Regions from separate parts of the Dickeya parazeae Ech586 genome, predicted to be linked through region 2. Evidence: predicted binding sites of a transcription regulator. Region 2 holds the regulator's gene; each other region holds the start of a gene.

Region 1 (6,337 bases), 660 kb from region 2:
TTGACGAGCCAGTAATTGTGCTGTGGTTTCTGGCTGGCGAATCTGAATCAGCCGGTGACCATCCACCATCACTTCCGCCGGGTAACCAAAGCTGAGGAACAAACCGGGTGAGGCGGTTAACCCATAAGCACCGGAATGGGCGATGCCGATCAGGTCGTTGACCGCCAGCGTCGGCAGCAGCACGTTGTCACCCAGCAGGTCGGTAGGGGTGCAAAGCGGTCCGCTGACCTGATAAGGCTGCACCGGCCGGGAGTGATTATCACCCAGCCGTAGTAGTGGGAAATTTTTACGCAGCATGCTGTTCAACCCTGCCGCCGCACTGTGGCAATTGGCACCGCCATCGCAAATGGCGAATGTTTTTCCACCGGCGGTTTTCAGGGTGTTGACCCGGGTCACGAACAGGCCCGCTTCCGCTACCAGATAGCGCCCCAGTTCAATAATGATTTGCGTGTTGGTAGCCTGGCGGCGGAAGTCCGCCACAATCGGCGCGATAGCGTCACCCAGCGCGGGCAGATCCAGCGGCGTTTCCTTGGGGAAATAAGGAACGCCAAAACCACCGCCGATATCGACAAAGTCCAGCGTTAATTGATATTGATCGCGCAGGTTTAGCGCCAATTGCAGAATATTTCGGGTGTTGTTGGCGATAGCCTGAGCGTTGAGAATACGCGTTCCCAGATAGACATGAAAACCGCGCACGGCAAGGGAAGGCCAGCGTGACAGACAGGTCAGCACGGTTTGCAACGTATCCAGCGTCATCCCGAACTGGGTGGGTTTTCCGCTCATCACCAGTCTGGCGTGTTCACTGCTAAAATTCGGGTTGATGCGTAGCGCCACCGTCTGCACGGTGCCAGCCTGTGCCGCCAATTGGTTGATGTTATCCAGTTCGGTGACGGATTCCGCCACAATCGCCCGGATACCGCAATCCATCGCATGCGACAGCGCCGCTAGCGACTTGCCCGGCCCGACATACAGAATGTGTTGCGGCAAAACCCCGGCTGCCAGCGCGGTATCCAGTTCCGCCGGTGAGCACACCTCGCACCCCGTCCCTTGCTCCACCAGCGTTTTCACCACCGACAGGTTCGGGTTCGCCTTCAGAGAATAGTACACCGCGGTGTCGGCTGGCAGTTGCTGATAGAGATGCTGAAGCTGGCGACGTAGCTGGCGGGCGCTGTAGACATAAAAAGGCGTGCCGACATGCCGGGCGATCGTCGCAACCGGTATCTCTTCTACATAGCCGTTGGCAAATAGACCATCGTTAGCAAACAGCGCGTCAGGCTGGGTGGCGGGGTGAGCAGGGTCAGCCATGATGAAGCCGCTCACGCAGGAAAGCTGTCAGACTGGTCAGATTCTGGAAGGCATCGAACACGCGGTCGTCTGTCAGATCAAACAGGTCGCCGGTCAGGTTGTAGGCCGTTTCGCAGTGATCGCTGAGTACGGCAATCAGGCTGACGATATTGATGGAATCCAGCAGCCCTTCGGCACCGAACAGGGCAGCGCCTTGAAAGATCTCGGTTATACGCCCTTTATCGATGCCGATCGCGGTGAGTTTATCACGCAGAAGGGTATGCAATGTGTCATCATCGTGATGAGTCACTACCGTATAATCCATTCTACTCCCCTTATCGTTGTTTTTTTGGGAGTATAACCAGCGTTGTCTTCGGGCGTTTTGTTTGAGATTGCATGCCCGTTGATGTATCGGGAGTTATGTCGTCAGTTAGGCGGCAAAAGGCCCATAATGTATTCTGATGGCAGTATTTCGCGGCGTTTACCGGTGATTTATGTCAGAAGCCTGCGGTGGGGAGAGAGTGGAATAAGAGTGATGGAATAACCGTGGCGGATAAAATGACCTTTCCCCCTCCTGCGAACGGTAACAGGAGAGAGAAGGGTTAAGAATAAAATAACACTATTGACCTGTCATACTTCAGATGACCAGCAAGACTGGCGACCATAATCATCTCCCGTTAGCGGCTTAACACCTACTGTTGGCGATGCGTCTGGTGGCTGCCTGATGGCAATCGAATTATTCTGGGTATAATTAATAGACTAACAAATATTTCCCTGGTGTGCGCCAAATTGGCTTTCCGATCGCTAATAGCGATCAGCGTTTTTTATTTTCATATTTGATGTTATTTTTTGAAAATTCTAAGGATTTTGTATCGGGAAAGATAGTTAGACTTAGGTATAGGTTGATACTATACTTTCGTGCCGTCATGATCAGATTGCACTGTCGTACACGATTTTGGGAGAGTTAGATGTCTATATCATTCTCTAACGTTGACTTCATTAATAGCACAATACAAAACTATCTTAACAGAAAGTTAAAGAGTTATGGCGACCTGAAATACGCCTATTTGATCATGAATAAGAAAAAGCCGACGGATGTGGTCATCATTTCTAATTATCCATCGGAATGGGTTGAAATTTATCGGAATAATAATTATCAACATATCGACCCGGTTATTTTGACGGCGATTAATAGAATATCACCTTTCTCCTGGGATGATGATTTGGTTATCAGCTCAAAATTAAAATTTTCCAGAATATTCAATCTCTCCAAAGAATACGACATTGTTAACGGTTATACCTTTGTGTTACATGACCCAGCTAATAATCTGGCTACATTGTCTTTCATGTTTGAAGAAAACCGCAGCGGAGAACTGGAAGAAATTGTCCAGAATAATAAAGAAAAACTGCAAATGCTGTTGATTTCCGCCCATGAGAAGCTCACCTCCCTTTACCGGGAGATGAGCAAAAACAGAAACAACAGCAAGTCGCAGGAACCTAATCTTTTCTCACAACGAGAAAATGAAATTCTCTACTGGGCAAGTATGGGAAAAACGTATCAGGAAATTGCACTTATTCTTGGTATTACCACCAGCACCGTTAAATTTCATATTGGTAATGTTGTCAAAAAGCTGGGTGTACTGAATGCCAAACATGCTATCCGGCTTGGGGTCGAAATGAACCTGATCAAGCCAGTGGAACCAGTAAAGGCAAGGTCTTAAGCTGCTCGGACTCGGCCTGTGTCATTTGGGTAATTCGCTCAATCAGCGCGTGTCGGCTGTCGTCATCTGTGGGCAGATGCAGCAAATAAATGCGCTCCTGTTTTTCCGAGAGCCCTTGCTGAATGATGGAAATGCGCCAGCCTGAACGTTTTAACAAGGTCAACATCGGGTGGCTGACAATAGTGAGGATGCCGTCGTAGTGGTATTTTCTGGCATAATTAATCATAGCGAGGAATAACGTCAGACATGCCGGATTACGAGTACCAATTAAATTTCTTACCCGATCGCGATCAACAAAAAAACGGCTGGATTCAATATAATTCCCTTCGGGGATCTTGAGGTTATCGAAATAAGAGTAAAACGTACCGGTAATCATATTGGGGTATTTTATTTCTATAAACCGGACGCTACAAATCACCTTTCCCTCCTTGACGCCTAAAAGGTAGGTGGTGTGCTCATTATCATACTCGTCGAACTCCATTCCATTAATACAGTTGACGGCCCAGTCAAGACGGTCCTTAAATGTATCTTTGCGTAGTGTAAACACCTCATCCAGCTTGTTATTTGACATTAAGCTAAAACTCACATCAAATATTTCTAACATATTTCCCCCTGTCCTTAACTTCATGTCTTTTTTTCGCAGAAACTCACCTTGTGGGGAGATATTTTAACGTTTTTATTGCTTGATTTTCCAGCGTGATTATTTGATGTCATTTAAGGGAAACTGATTTTAATTAGTTGACATATTATTTCCCTATCCACTTTTGTGGCGTATGCCAGAAGTGAGATAACTCCCGCAGGGAGCGTGATAATATCCATCCCACAAATAATAATATTTGGAATAATATGCAGGCGTATTGAACAACGCCATGTGTTGTCTCTCCAGCACGTGCCTTATGAACGATGATGAATAGCGTAGCGAACTCGTCGGTAGGGTGGTGCTTATTCTGTGCCTGGGTTCCCAGCCCATGTGCCCGGCAGATTTTCTTTGTCTCCCCCACATACTCAAAAAAACATCCAATCAGATGCGCAGTAATCGACTGAATACACTGCGGTTTCATATTTCTGACATAGGAGTGTGATATGGATCGCACTTTTTGTGAAGTTGGGTATAGTTACCATAGTGATAATTGACTTGTCATTTACGAACACTCTTAACAACGAAGACGTAAAAAAGGAAACTATCATGAACATGAAAACTGTCTTTACTGCCATCGCATTGAGCACCCTGTCCGTCGGCGCTTTTGCTGCAACTGAAATCCAGTACCCGCAGGGTCAGGAAGTCGGCAGCATCTCCGCCAGTGCCAACACGCTCGATAGCCTGCAGGCTAAACTGGCTGCCAAAGCGGATGCCGCTGGCGCTAAATCATTCCAGATCACGTCCGTTCAGGGTGACGACACGCTGCACGGCAACGCGGTTCTGTATAAATAATGTGATTGACGAGGTGGGAAGGGCTCGCTCTTCCCATCCTCACCTGCTGTGATAACCCCCTCCCCTCTTCTGTGTTTATTTTTTAGGTTTTTATTAACCGGGCTCTGCCCGGTTTTTTTATGGCTGATGGGGGGTATGAGAGGGTCGGAGTCCCTGAAGTATCGGAAAGCTGTTGTAAAACATTGATATTTATTTGGGTTTTATGACATCAAAAAAGCCCGCTATGCGGCGGGCTTATTGGTTTTTTGATGGTGGGTGATGCGTTGTGAGGTGTTACTCAATATTCTGAATCTGTTCCCGCATCTGCTCAATCAGCACTTTCAGTTCGATGGCGGAGGCGGTGACGTCGGCGTTGATGGATTTGGAACCCAGCGTGTTCGATTCGCGGTTGAATTCCTGCATCATAAAGTCCAGACGGCGGCCGACGGCTTCCTGCTTGTTGAGGATTTTGTAGGTTTCCCGCACGTGGGCTTCCAGCCGGTCGAGTTCTTCGGCCACGTCGATGCGTTGCGCCATCAGCACCAGCTCTTGTTCCAGCCGGTTGCCGTCGAGCTGCACCTGCGCTTCTTCCAGCTTGCTTTGCAGTTTTTCCCGTTGCCACTGCAGAATGTTCGGCATGTGGGCGCGGACTTTGGCGACTTCGGCGCTGACGCCGACCAGGCGCTGTTCAATCAACGCTTTGAGCGCGTTGCCTTCGCTTTCGCGCGCGAGGATAAAGTCGTCCAGCGCGGCTTCCAGCGCCTGCATCAGCTCCGTGCTGATGACGTCCAGATCCTGCTCCTGTGCCGACATCACTCCCGGCCAGCGCAGGACGTCGAGTGGGTTGACCTCGCCTTCGTCACTTTGCATTTTCACCCAGTTCGCCGCTGCGACCAGCTGTTTGGCCAGCGGCTCGTTGAGGATCAGTTGCCCCTGTGAACGTGGGTCCAGTTCAAAACGCAGGCCACACTCAATTTTGCCTCGGGTCAGACGGTTGCGGATGCGTTCGCGGATTACCGGCTCCAGGCTTCGGAATTGTTCGGGTAAACGGATGTAGGTTTCCAGATAACGCTGGTTTACGGAGCGCAGCTCCCAAGCGGCGCTGCCCCATTCACCCTTGATTTCTCGCCGGGCGTAAGCGGTCATGCTACGAATCATCGGTGCATACCTGTTAAGAAGTGATGGGGTAATTATAACGGGCGCTTTACTAAAAGCGACAGCGGTAACGGGCTGACAAATCACGGCTTCCGGCCGGGCAGTGCCGTGGCCGGAAACGTAAGGAGGGAATCAGGCGGCGTCCAGCAGCGGCTGGCACTGGCTGGCGAGTTCACGGCACTTACTTTTCAGCACCTGTTTGAGTTGCAGGATTTCGCGAGATTGCGGGATATCGCGGCGGCTTATCAGCATCACTTCGAACGGCAGTGGCTGGCTGATGGGCACGATTTTGAGCTGGTCGGCGTAACGACGGGCGGTGAACAGGTCGACAATACCGGTGCCGCCACCTGCCAGTACCATGTCGGCGATCACCGAATAGGTTTTGATGTACAGCGACGCGGCGGGTTTAAGGCGGCGATCATGCAGTGCGCGATGTACCACCTGGCCCAGCGGGTCTTGCTGTTGCATCATCAACAGGTTGTTATGGCACAGCCATTCCAGCGATACCGGCCCTTGTTGCGGGCTGTCTTTCGGCAGGATCGCCACCATACGTGACTGGCACAGCGGTTCGGCCAGTAAATCTGGCGGCACCTGCTGGCCGAACACCAGCGCCAGGTCGAGCTGGTGCTGCTGAATGTTCTGGCACAGGGTGCTGAAGTGCTCGGTGACCAGCTCGATGTTCATGAGCGGCACCTGCTGCTGGAACTCGACCATCGCCGGGGCGACAATCATCTGGCCGAAGGCGTGAGCCGCACCGAGCCGCATG
Region 2 (6,337 bases):
ACGCCAAAGTTGGCTGCGGAGGCCGTAAGTAGCATATTATTGGGCCCAGGTGTAATGGCAGCGACCCACAAGAAACCGAGCATTGAAAGAAACAGGCTGACGTGCTCCATGAAACGACGATCCTTTAACATAAGGGACGTTAAACCTAGCAGCGCGACAGGATGCAGACAAGTGCTTCACCATGCCGCGGCGGGCCCCAATGCCTCTTTTCATCATGGCTCTCTTTTTATGAATAATTCTTCTTACCGTAATGCGTGCTTTCAGCCCCTGCCGGGTGGGCGCAACCCGCATATTCAGACGCTGCTACCGCGTCTGCTTCGCCGTCATGCGGCTCTGAAACCCGTCTGGCAGCGTCTGACCTTGCCGGACGGCGATTTTATCGACCTGGCCTGGAGCGAAGCGCCACAACACGCAGCACATAAACCCCGTGTGGTACTGTTTCACGGGCTGGAAGGCAGTTTTCACAGCCCTTACGCCCACGGACTGATGGCCGCCTGCCAACAGCGCGGCTGGCTGGCGGTGGTGATGCACTTTCGTGGTTGCAGCGGACAACCGAACCGCCTGCCACGGGCGTATCACGCCAGTGAAACCGAAGACGCACGCTACTTCCTGCACTGGCTGCGTCAGACGCTGGGTGACGTCCCCACCGTCGCGGCGGGGTTTTCTCTGGGTGGGAATATGCTGGCTTGCCTGCTGGCGCAACAAGGTGCGTCCTGCCCGTTGGATGCCGCGGCGGTGGTATCCGCGCCATTGATGCTCGAGCCGTGTAGCACTCGTCTGGAACAGGGTTTTTCACGCCTCTACCAGTTCTATCTGCTGAATTCACTGCGTCGCAACGCCTTGCACAAGTTGGCGATGTACCCCGATTGCCTGCCGGTGTCCGCCAGTCGGTTACGTCGGGTGCATCGCCTGCGAGAGTTTGACGAGCTGGTCACATCACCGCTGCACGGTTTCACCGACGCAACCGATTATTACCGACGCAGCAGCGCCCTGCCTTTACTGCCGCGTATCCGCCAGCCATTACTGGTCATCCACGCCAAAGACGACCCGTTTATGACGCCGGAAGTCATCGCTGATGTCTCGCAACTCCCGACCAATATCGACTACCAGTTGACGGAACATGGCGGTCATGTCGGTTTTGTTGGCGGATCCTGGCGACAGCCTGAATTGTGGCTGGAGCACCGTATTCCCGAGTGGTTTACCCCTTATCTGGAGCAGCACGCATGATCATTCCCTGGCAAGAACTGGCACCGGAAACACTGCAAAATCTGATTGAATCGTTCGTCCTGCGTGAAGGCACCGACTACGGCGAGCAGGAGCGCACACTGGAAGAGAAAGTGGCAGATATACGTCAGCAACTGGCGCACGGCGAGGTCGTCCTGGTGTGGTCGGAATTGCATGAAACCGTCAATATCATGCCCCGCCGCCAGCTCAGCAATAATGAACGGTATCAGCCCTGAATCAATCGCTTAAAAACGTAAATTGCCGTGTCAGTGTGCGATAAACATGCTAACAATGATCAGATCTAACATGGATCAGATATAACATGGCCTGATGGCTCTGCACGGCATAGCCCTTACTCATCGAATGATGACTTCACCGAAGATTGCCCTACACATCGGAGGTTACACACCATGTCGCACCAGCACCCGATTATCGCGGTCACCGGCTCCAGCGGCGCGGGGACCACGACCACCAGCCTGGCGTTTCGCAAGATATTCCAGCAACTGAATCTGCGCGCCGCGCTGGTGGATGGCGACAGTTATCACCGCTATACCCGACCGGAAATGGATATGGCGATCCGCAAGGCACGGGATCTGGGGCGTCACATCAGCTATTTCGGGCCGGAAGCCAACGACTTCTGCCAACTGGAAAACACCTTTATCGAATACGGTCGTAGCGGCACCGGACAGACCCGCAAATACCTGCACACCTATGATGAAGCCATCCCCTACAATCAGGTGCCGGGGACTTTCACGCCCTGGGAGCCGATGCCAGAGCCGACCGACCTGCTGTTCTACGAGGGATTACACGGCGGCGTGGTCACCGCGCAGCATGATGTTGCCCGGCATGTCGACCTGCTGGTCGGTGTGGTGCCGATAGTCAACCTGGAATGGATTCAGAAGCTGGTACGCGACGTTAACGAACGCGGTCACTCCCGCGAGGCGGTGATGGATTCCGTCGTGCGCTCGATGGAAGACTACATCACCCATATTACCCCGCAGTTTTCCCGCACCCACATCAACTTCCAGCGGGTGCCGACGGTTGATACCTCTAACCCGTTCGCCGCCAAAGCCATTCCCTCGATGGACGAAAGTTTCGTGGTGATCCACTTTCAGGGTCTGGACCGCATTGATTACCCCTACCTGCTGGCCATGTTGCAGGGCTCGTTCATTTCCCACATCAATACGCTGGTGGTACCGGGTGGCAAAATGGGGCTGGCGATGGAGTTGATCATGATGCCGCTGGTGCAGCGGTTGATGGAAGGCAATAAAATCGACTGACACCGGCGATAAGAGCGATGATAAGCGCCGATAAACCGGCGCTTAACGACGCGGTGGCCAGGACAGCACACCACCGCGAGCAGAGGTGTTTAATCCAGCGCGATCACTTCATGGCTGTGGGTGATGTTCACGGCTTTTCCCAGCATCAACGCCACAGAGCAGTATTTTTCGGCTGACAGCGACACCGCGCGCTCCACGGCTTTATCGCCCAAGCCCTTGCCGGTGACGATAAAATGCAGGTTGATGGCGGTGAACAGGCGCGGTGCCTCCTCACGGCGTTCAGACGTCAGGCGGACTTCACAATCCACCACGTCATGACGGCCTTTTTGCAGGATAGACACCACATCGATGGCGCTGCATCCGCCTGCGGCCATCAGTACCATTTCCATCGGGCTGGGCGCTTTATCGCCTGCGTTGCCATCCATCAGCAGTTGATGTCCGGAAGCGGATTCACCAAGAAACGTTAACCCTTCAACCCATTTCACCCGCGCCTGCATAATTTTGTCCTCAATCAATTATTTTTGAAATTTTACATCGCTTATGTACAAAAAAGCCTGATAATCAGAGCTTAATCATGCTGAAGCGAGACAACACAAGACACTACACTCAACCTGTGTTACAAACAAAAGCGTAAACCGGCATGTGTTGTTGAGCCGATGCCTGACCCACCACCGGCTTACTGGCGTCATCTGATAGACAGCCTCAGTATATTCCCTGACGTCATTCCGCCAGGACGGAATTGAATTATAACTATGTTATCACGCCGTACAGGGAACTCTGAGCCCTGTGATTTGCGCAGTGAATTAACAACAGAGGATAACAGCGAATGGTTCTCGGCAAACCGCAAACAGACCCGACTCTCGAATGGTTCCTTTCTCATTGCCACATTCACAAGTACCCATCGAAGAGCACCCTAATCCACCAGGGTGAAAAAGCAGAGACGCTTTACTACATCGTGAAAGGCTCGGTTGCCGTGCTGATCAAGGATGAAGAAGGCAAGGAAATGATTCTGTCTTATCTGAATCAGGGCGATTTTATTGGCGAACTTGGCTTGTTTGAAGACGGGCAGGAACGCAGTGCGTGGGTCCGGGCGAAAACAGCCTGTGAAGTTGCTGAAATCTCCTATAAAAAATTCCGCCAGCTCATCCAGGTCAACCCGGACATTCTGATGCGCTTGTCCTCACAGATGGCACGTCGTCTGCAGGTGACCTCGCAAAAAGTCGGCAACCTGGCGTTCCTCGACGTGACGGGCCGCATCGCGCAAACCCTGCTTAATCTGGCCAAACAGCCGGACGCCATGACCCACCCGGATGGTATGCAGATCAAGATCACCCGTCAGGAAATCGGCCAGATCGTCGGCTGTTCCCGCGAAACTGTCGGCCGCATTCTGAAAATGCTGGAAGACCAGAACCTGATCTCCGCCCACGGTAAAACCATCGTGGTATATGGTACTCGCTGATTTATCATCAGCTAGCTTGTAGACGTGAAAAGAGCGTGCCACATGGCACGCTCTTTTCACTTCAGCTAAAGGCGGCAACCGCGATTACGCGCCCTTCACTACCTGCGCCACGGCTTTTTCAAACAGTGCCATCCCCTGGTCGATCTCTTCCGGGGTGATCACCAGCGACGGCACAAAACGGATCACATCCGGCCCTGCCACCAAAATCATCAACCCCAGATCTGCCGATGCCGCCAGAAAATCACGGGCGCGGCCATGCCAGGCCGGTTTTAGCTGTGCGCCCAGCAGCAGGCCCATGCCACGGATTTCATCAAAAATACCGTACTGGGCGTTGATGCGCTCAAGCGCAGACACAAAACGCGCATGGCGATCGACCACGCCGGACAGCACTTCCGGTGTATTGATCACATCCAGCGCCGCTTCCGCCACCGCGCAAGCCAGCGGGTTGCCGCCATAGGTGGTGCCGTGTGTCCCAACCGCCATCACCGACGCAATCTCTTCCGTGGTCAGCATGGCGCTGATCGGGAAACCGCCGCCCAGCGCTTTCGCGGTGGTCAGAATATCCGGCGTGATGCCGTAGTGCATATAAGAGAACAGCTTACCGCTGCGGCCCATACCACACTGTACTTCATCAAACACCAGCAGCGCCTGATACTGATCGCACAGCTCACGCACCCCCTTGAGGAACGCCGGTGTCGCTGGCGTAATACCGCCTTCGCCCTGAATCGGCTCCAACACCACGGCACAGGTGTGGTCATCCATTACTGCTTTGACCGCGTCCAAGTCGTTGAACGGCACGTGCACGATATCCGCCGGTTTCGGGCCGAAGCCATCGGCATATTTCGGCTGACCACCGACCGACACGGTAAACAAGGTGCGACCATGAAACGACTGGTAAAACGAGATTATCTTGGTTTTGTACGGGCTATGACGGGTAATGGCGTAATGCCGTGCCAGTTTGAACGCCGCTTCATTGGCTTCTGCACCGGAGTTGGCGAAAAACACACGATCGGCAAACGTGGCGTTGATCAGTTTGGTCGCCAGACGCAGCGCCGGTTCGTTGGTGAATACGTTGCTGGTGTGCCACAGGGTTTCACCCTGCTCTTTCAACGCCGCCACCAACGCCGGATGGCAATGTCCCAGCGCCGTTACCGCGATGCCGCCGGAGAAATCGATATATTCTTTGCCCTGCTGATCCCAGACACGGCTCCCTTTGCCTTTTACCGGCACAAACTGCGCGGGTGCATAAACCGGAAGAATTACCTTATCGTAAGTATCCCGTGTTACTGCTGCTTTCTCTGTCGCCATTTGCTGCCCCGTTGTCATATCCCGTAGTGTGGAGTGAAGATTTTAAGTGAAAATATAATCAATAAATATGCATAAAAAATCAAAAATAGGCAATCGCTAATCCGATACACCCGTCCTGACCTGCGCTATCCGACTATAAATCAAGGAAATTTTTCAATAGCTGATGCCCTTGCTGGCTGAGGATGCTTTCTGGATGAAACTGCACACCTTCCAGCGGCAACGAGCGATGACGTATCCCCATGATCTCGTCGATATCACCGTCAAACTCAGTCCATGCAGTGACCTCAAAACAGTCAGGCAGCGTATTTTTTTCCAACACCAGCGAATGGTAACGCGTGACAGTGAGCGGGTTTGCCAGCCCGGCGAACACACCGCGCCCGGTATGCCGTACCGGCGAGGTTTTGCCGTGCATCACCTGACGGGCGCGCACCACCTGAGCGCCAAATACCTGTCCCAGCGCCTGATGCCCCAGGCATACCCCCAGAATCGGCAGTTGACCGGCAAAATGGCGAATCGCCGCCAGCGAGATCCCTGCGTCATCCGGTGTACAGGGGCCGGGAGAAATCACCAGTCGTTGCGGCGATAACCGCTCAATGTCTGCCAGCGTCAGCGCATCATTACGCCTGACCAGCACCTCTGAACCCAGTTCGCAAAAATACTGGTACAGGTTGTAGGTAAAGGAGTCGTAGTTGTCGATAAGTAGCAGCATATAATATTTAAATTACTGATATGTAATAAGTAAACTACGGAAATCACTCTGCGATACCCACAAAAATACCCGCAATTTTTCTTATTTGGCGAAAAATCTGCAATAGCAGGATAGCGTCTGGCACCGCACCCGCCCCCTTTTTGGGGAGGGGGCGGGCGCTCCGTGGCACTATCTATGAAGATGGATTTTCCTTCGTGTCGTAAAACGACAGGATCATTTCTGCCAAATCATCTTCTACCGTATAAAAATAACAGGCAGGAACATGCAGCACAGCAGCCAGTCGGCGCGCCAGCTCAAAATCTGGCGTGTGAATCCCACGCTCATATTGATTCATGCGAGCGCTGGCTGTCGCTTCGT
Region 3 (6,337 bases), 1.1 Mb from region 2:
TACATAAATTCATTTTTATCGTTTATGTAACAATAATAACAGACGGTTAGGAAAGGTAACGATTCAGCTGTCCTGGGCAGGCAATCCGCATGTTGCGTAACCTGTTTTTATCTCCGTCTGTCGTCATCCGGCTTTATGTCGTATCGACATCATAAAGGCAGGTTTGACTACCACGGTTTGCCACTGTTTCCCCCATGGCTCATCGCTTTTGTATCGTTATCTCGCTAATCGGGAATCACCCTTGTTCACCTGCAGGGATGACACACTGACATAACGGGACATAAATATGAAAAAGTTACTGGTTACCACCTTGTGTCTGGGCACAATAGGGCTGGCACAGCCTGCCATGGCGGAGGAACAGCACGCTGTGGATGTGGTGCTGATTGGCGGCGGAGTCATGAGTGCCACACTGGGGACATATTTACAGGCTCTGGAGCCGAACTGGACCATCAGTATGGTTGAGCGGCTGGACAACGTCGCGCAAGAGAGTTCCAACGGCTGGAATAACGCTGGCACCGGCCACTCGGCATTTATGGAACTGAACTACACGCCGGAAAAAGCCGATGGCTCGATTGATATCAGCAAAGCGGTTGAAATCAGCGAAGCGTTCGAGGTTTCCCGCCAGTTCTGGTCTTATCAAATTTCCCATGATGTGATGAAAGACCCGTCGTCGTTCATCAACAGCGTACCGCACATGAGCTTCGTGTGGGGGGACGAGAACGTCAATTATCTGCACAAACGCTATCAGGCGTTGCAGCACAGCACCTTATTCCGCGGCATGGCGTTCTCGGATAATCCGGAACAGATAAAACAGTGGATTCCACTGGTGATGGAAGGGCGAGACTCACAGCAGAAAGTTGCCGCTACCCGCATGCCGATTGGTACCGATGTCAACTACGGCGAAGTAACCCGCCAGTTGGTGAATGGGTTGCAACAGCATTCGACTTTCAACCTGAAACTGAACAATGAAGTGCGTGATATCAAACGTAACCCGGATAAAACCTGGCGCGTTGTGGTCGCTGACCTGAAAAACGGTGGGAAAGAAAGCGCGATTAACGCGAAGTTTGTGTTTATCGGCGCGGGCGGTGCGGCACTGCAATTGTTGCAGAAATCCGGTATTCCGGAAGCGAATAACTACGGCGGCTTTCCGGTCGGTGGTGAGTTTTTGGTGACGGATAATCCGGATATCGTAAAACGCCATCTTGCCAAGGTGTATGGTAAGGCGTCGGTTGGCGCGCCACCGATGTCAGTTCCTCATCTGGATACTCGTATCTTTGATGGTAAACCGGTGCTGCTGTTTGGCCCGTTTGCAACTTTTTCCAGCAAGTTCCTGAAAAACGGCTCATTGTGGGATCTTATCTCGTCAATGAACACCTCCAATGTGATACCGATGATGGATGTGGGGATCGATAATTTCGACCTGGTGAAATACCTGATCGGGCAGCTGATGATGAATGATGATGACCGTTTTGCCGCGCTGAAAGAGTATTTTCCGCAGGCCAAACCGTCTGACTGGCGCCTGGCGGTAGCGGGGCAGCGTGTTCAGGTCATCAAAAAAGACAAAGAGCAAGGCGGCGTACTCAAACTGGGTACCGAGATTGTCAGCGACAAAGACGGAACCATTGCCGCACTGCTGGGGGCTTCGCCGGGTGCATCCACCGCCGCGCCTATCATGCTGAGCCTGTTGCAAACGGTGTTTAAAGATAAAGTCGCCACGCCACAATGGCAGACGAAGCTAAAAGAAATCATCCCGTCTTACGGCCAGAAACTGGAAGGCAACATCGAGCTGACGAATACGATTCGCCGTTACACCAGCAGTACGCTGAAGCTGGATTACATGGAAGTGAAACCGGAGTAATCACCGCATCAGTCATCGCTATGCAGGAAAGCAAAAGGCCGCAATCGCGGCCTTTTTTACGCACACAGACGGTGTCAGAAGCTGTAGTTAAAGTTCACACCGTACAACCACGCCTGCCCTTTAGAGGTAAAGGTGTAGGAAGGCACGCTCTGGGAAATGCCCGGCTCGTGGATAGTCACTTTCTGGCCATGCATGTAAGACACACCCACATCGACCGACGCGTCTTTATTGAAGGCGTAAGTGGTACCGGCGCTCAGCCACAGACGATCCTGATCCGGAATGGAGATAGTGCGTTTGTCAGCCGGAACCGGGCTATCGTCAAACGCGATACCTGCACGGAAAGTCCAGTTGTTGTCGTAGTAGTAGGTTGTTCCCAACGCGATACGGTAGGCGTCGTGGAAGCTCTCGTCTTTTTGGAACAACTGCTGGCCGTTGCTGCCGGTAGCGCGCAGTTCCTGGAATGCGCTCCAGCTGGTGTAGGCCAAGCTGTAGTGAACGGCCCATTGCGGTGCCACACGGTGGTACGCGGAGAATTCCCACATTTCCGGCAGGTTGAGCGTCAGCTTACCGGGGATGGTGGTACCGCTGGTGCCGCGTGGCGCTGCCAGGTCACTTCGGAACGAACCGTTAAAGTCGATATCAACTTTGGAACGGTAGCTCAGGCCAAAACGGTTATTTTTATCCAGCTCGTACAAGAGACCGGCGTTCCAGCCATAACCCCATTCTTTACCGTCCAGATGTGTTATCTCAGCGGTTGGGTTCACGCGCAGCGCCGGGCCGATTTCACCGGCATTACGCACAATTTTGGCATCGGCGTATACGGCGTTAACACCCAGACCAAAGCTGAAATGCTGGTTGAGGCGATAGGCGGCGCTCAGGTTCAGGTTGGTCGTTTTCAGGTCGGTTTTGCCCGCAATGGAACCAGCACTGTAATTATCACTGAATTCGGTCGCCAGACCGAAGTTGGTGGTGGCAAAAGCACCTACCGCCCACTGATCGTTCAGCGGCATGATGAAATGCAGGTTAGGTACCCAGGCGTTGGGCGCGATGTTATCGGCGCTGGCGTCACGGCCGCTGCTGCTGGTGCCGTGCAGGTTGATGTCTGGGTCAATATAGGTGACACCGCCAGAAAACGACGGGCGATCAAACATCGTCATCGTGGCTGGGTTGCGGCTGCCGGAGCTGGCGTTATCTGCAATGGCACTTTCACCGGAGAAAGCACGCCCGAGACCCGATGAAGAGAATTCATTCAACTGGAAACCCGCTGCGGTTGCATTGGATGCCATGAGCGCCAGCGCCACAGCAAGTGATGTTTTCTTTAACAGGACTTTCTGGCTCATGACCGAAACCTCACTGATATTGGCTATTTTTGTTAGCGTGTAACAAGGGACGCGCATTGTAGGGGGGCTTACTGGGCTGACAAATCAGACCAGTTACGAAAAATATAGAATTAACACTATGAAATGTTTTCTTAAAGTTCCATGTATGTTGCAAAAATGATTCAAGAATTTGGATCTGGTTAACAAATGTTATGGTTGTGTTTAGGATTTTTAGCTTATTTCATTGAAAAATAACGCTAATGCGTGATCTGTGTCACGCAATGCCCCTTTAGTTGGTAAGTGCTAGTGATAGGCCGTCCGTGTGAGTAAAATGAGAGCCAGATTACATTGATGGCCCGCTTCCGCTTGAGGAAGCGCCTGTCACCGCAGAGGAGTTTTGCCATGACAAACGCGATTAACAAATGTAGCGCAGAAGAAACCGCCGCCTGTTGCTGTGTGGATGTGGGAACCGTAATGGATAACACCGACTGCACGGCGTCTTACAGCCACATTTTTACCAGCCGTAGCGATGCAGAGCAGATGCAGACACAATTAACGGAAAAAGCCCGTTCAGTTGAATCTGAACCTTGCGTGATTGATGCCCGCCTGTCTGAGGTGGACACAGGGGTCAAACTGGATATGGATTTCACCTTCAGTTGCCAGGCGGAAACGCTGATTTTCCAACTGGGTCTGCGTTAATTCTCCGCTGTGCCAACAGCCCTGCGCGGGATCTAACCTGCGCTAACAGCGGCCCAGAACGGGTCGGGATTCCCGCGCACTCTGCCTCGTTTTGTGTCTGACACGGAGCGAGGCGGTATTTCTTCGCTATCATCTCGTCATTATTTCTGTCATTCCTGCCATTTTCATTTCTGCGTTTTTGCTGTCTTGTGCCGTGTCGTTTTTCGTCTGGTTATGCCCTGTCGTATCGCTATATCTACTGTATCGGCGTACCGGGAAGCGTGGCGGGGTTCGCTGTTTGGTATCGGCTTGTTTGCATAATGTAATCTTCAGGTTAACAATGATTTCAAACCTCCTCGACCTCTGAAAAGGGATGAACCTCATGGTTATGCGCGAAGTCACGCCGTTGCTCACCCGGCGCGGCGATCGGATTGCGATTGTCAGTGGATTGAGAACCCCGTTTGCCCGGCAGGCGACGGTATACCATGGCGTTCCGGCGCTGGAGTTGGGGAAGCTGGTGGTTAATGAGTTACTGCTGCGTAGCGGTGTTGAACCAGAACAGGTGGATCAACTGGTCTTCGGACAGGTGATTCAGATGCCTGAAGCCCCCAATATTGCGCGTGAAATTGTGCTGGGCAGCGGCATGAGTGTGCATACTGATGCTTACAGTGTTTCCCGCGCCTGCGCGACCAGTTTTCAGGCGGTGGCTAACGTGGCGGAAAGTATTCTGGCTGGCACTATCGGCATCGGTATTGCTGGTGGCGCGGACTCAGCATCGGTGCTGCCGATTGGCGTTAGCAAAGCGCTGGCGCACACCCTGGTGTCTCTGTCGCGTGCCAAAACACTCAGCCAGCGGCTGGCGTTGCTGGCCCGATTGCGCCCCCGGGATTTACTGCCGGTAGCACCGGCCGTCGCGGAGTATTCCACCGGCTTGCGAATGGGGGATACCGCTGAACAGATGGCGAAAGACTACCGTATCAGTCGCGACGTGCAGGACGCGTTCGCTCACCGTTCCCATCAACGGGCGGCACAGGCCTGGGCTGACGGTGTGTTACGTGATGAAGTGATGACGGCCTGGGTGCCGCCGTATAAGCAGGCCATCAGCGAAGACAACGCCATTCGGCGTGACAGCGCGCCAGAACAGTATTCCCGCCTTAACCCCGCCTTTGACCGTCGCTACGGTAGTGTGACCGCGGCTAACAGTTCGCCGTTGACCGATGGCGCCGCGGCGGTGTTGCTGATGAGCGAATCCCGGGCCAGCGAACTGCGCTTGACCCCGCTCGGTTACCTGCGCAGTTATGCCTTTAGCGCGATTCCGGTACAGCAAGACATGTTGGCCGGGCCTGCGTACGCCACGCCACTGGCTCTTGACAGGGCAGGCATCCGGCTTGATGACCTGACGCTGATTGACATGCATGAAGCCTTTGCCGCTCAAACGCTGGCCAATCTTCACCTGTTCGCCAGTGCGGCATTCGCCCGCGACAAACTTGGTCGTAGCACACCGTTAGGGGAAGTGGATGAGGCGCGTTTTAATGTCCGCGGTGGTTCGATTGCTTATGGGCATCCGTTTGCGGCAACCGGCGCACGAATGATCACCCAAACGTTGCATGAATTGCGTCGACGGGGCGGTGGGTTAGGCTTGGTGACCGCCTGTGCGGCGGGTGGTCTGGGAGCTGCGATGGTGGTGGAGGTGGCGCAATGACGGAGCAGTTAGGGATGGATCAAACGGATGAGCGCGGCACCCACGCCGCTTTCCAACTGACATTTCGCCCTGACCACATCGGGGTTATTACCGTGGATGTCCCCGGTGAAAAAGTGAATACCCTGAAAGCGGAGTTTGCTGAGCAGATGCAAGCCGTGCTGTCACAAGCCCGGCAGTACAACGGCTTGCAGGGGCTCATTATCCTGTCAGGAAAACCCGCGTCGTTTATTGCGGGCGCGGATATCGGCATGTTGGATGCCTGTGCCGATGTAGCCAGCGCGCAGAAGCTAGCCGAAACCGGCCAGCACACGCTGGAGGCGATCGCTCATCTGCCGTTCCCGGTGGTGGCGGCTATTCACGGTACCTGTCTGGGTGGTGGTCTGGAACTGGCGCTGGCTTGCGACTATCGGCTCTGTACCGCCGATGACAGCACCCGCCTCGGATTACCGGAGGTGCAACTGGGGCTATTACCGGGGGCTGGCGGTACTCAACGCCTTCCACGACTGATAGGCGTAGATCGTGCATTGGAGTTAATACTTACCGGGCGACAACTGCGGGCTGCGCAGGCACGGCGTATCGGGCTGGTTGATGAAGTGGTGGCGCCAGCCGTCTTGCTGGAGGCGGCGCTAGGTTTTATTCGTCGAGGTAAACGGCAGGTGACCTCACCCGGCTGGCGACACCGGTTACTGATGCTGCCGTATGTTCGCCGTTGGCTGTTCGAGCGGGTGCGGCGACAGACGCTGGCAAAAACCCAGGGCAACTATCCGGCGGCGACGCGCA

Evidence for each region. The regulator CRP, encoded in region 2, controls carbon source genes, mostly activating them, when cyclic AMP is high. The targets are predictions, from matches to a motif close to ATGTGANNNNNNTCACAT.
Region 1: bhsA (multiple stress resistance protein BhsA) is a predicted target of CRP. The motif match lies at 4,082-4,099, and genes of this name have one in related genera.
Region 3: DD586_RS13820 (YfcZ/YiiS family protein) is a predicted target of CRP. The motif match lies at 3,509-3,526, and genes of this name have one in related genera.

The regions. Positions count from the first base shown of each region.
Region 1 is NC_013592.1:132,197-138,533, forward strand. It holds gene DD586_RS00545 (type III PLP-dependent enzyme) at 1-1,305, opposite strand, end outside; gene DD586_RS00550 (hypothetical protein) at 1,298-1,609, opposite strand; gene DD586_RS00555 (helix-turn-helix transcriptional regulator) at 2,253-3,005, shown strand; gene DD586_RS00560 (acyl-homoserine-lactone synthase) at 2,971-3,609, opposite strand; gene bhsA (multiple stress resistance protein BhsA) at 4,192-4,437, shown strand; gene DD586_RS00570 (YicC/YloC family endoribonuclease) at 4,711-5,574, opposite strand; gene DD586_RS00575 (LysR family transcriptional regulator) at 5,704-6,337, opposite strand, start outside.
Region 2 is NC_013592.1:4,291,402-4,297,738, forward strand. It holds gene DD586_RS18720 (LysE family translocator) at 1-110, opposite strand, end outside; gene DD586_RS18725 (hydrolase) at 229-1,227, shown strand; gene DD586_RS18730 (YheU family protein) at 1,224-1,460, shown strand; gene DD586_RS18735 (phosphoribulokinase) at 1,635-2,504, shown strand; gene DD586_RS18740 (OsmC family protein) at 2,594-3,001, opposite strand; gene crp (cAMP-activated global transcriptional regulator CRP) at 3,331-3,963, shown strand; gene argD (bifunctional acetylornithine/succinyldiaminopimelate transaminase) at 4,048-5,271, opposite strand; gene DD586_RS18755 (aminodeoxychorismate synthase component II) at 5,405-5,980, opposite strand; gene DD586_RS18760 (helix-turn-helix transcriptional regulator) at 6,153-6,337, opposite strand, start outside.
Region 3 is NC_013592.1:3,157,800-3,164,136, reverse strand. It holds gene mqo (malate dehydrogenase (quinone)) at 287-1,858, shown strand; gene fadL (long-chain fatty acid transporter FadL) at 1,933-3,198, opposite strand; gene DD586_RS13820 (YfcZ/YiiS family protein) at 3,580-3,876, shown strand; gene fadI (acetyl-CoA C-acyltransferase FadI) at 4,244-5,557, shown strand; gene fadJ (fatty acid oxidation complex subunit alpha FadJ) at 5,554-6,337, shown strand, end outside.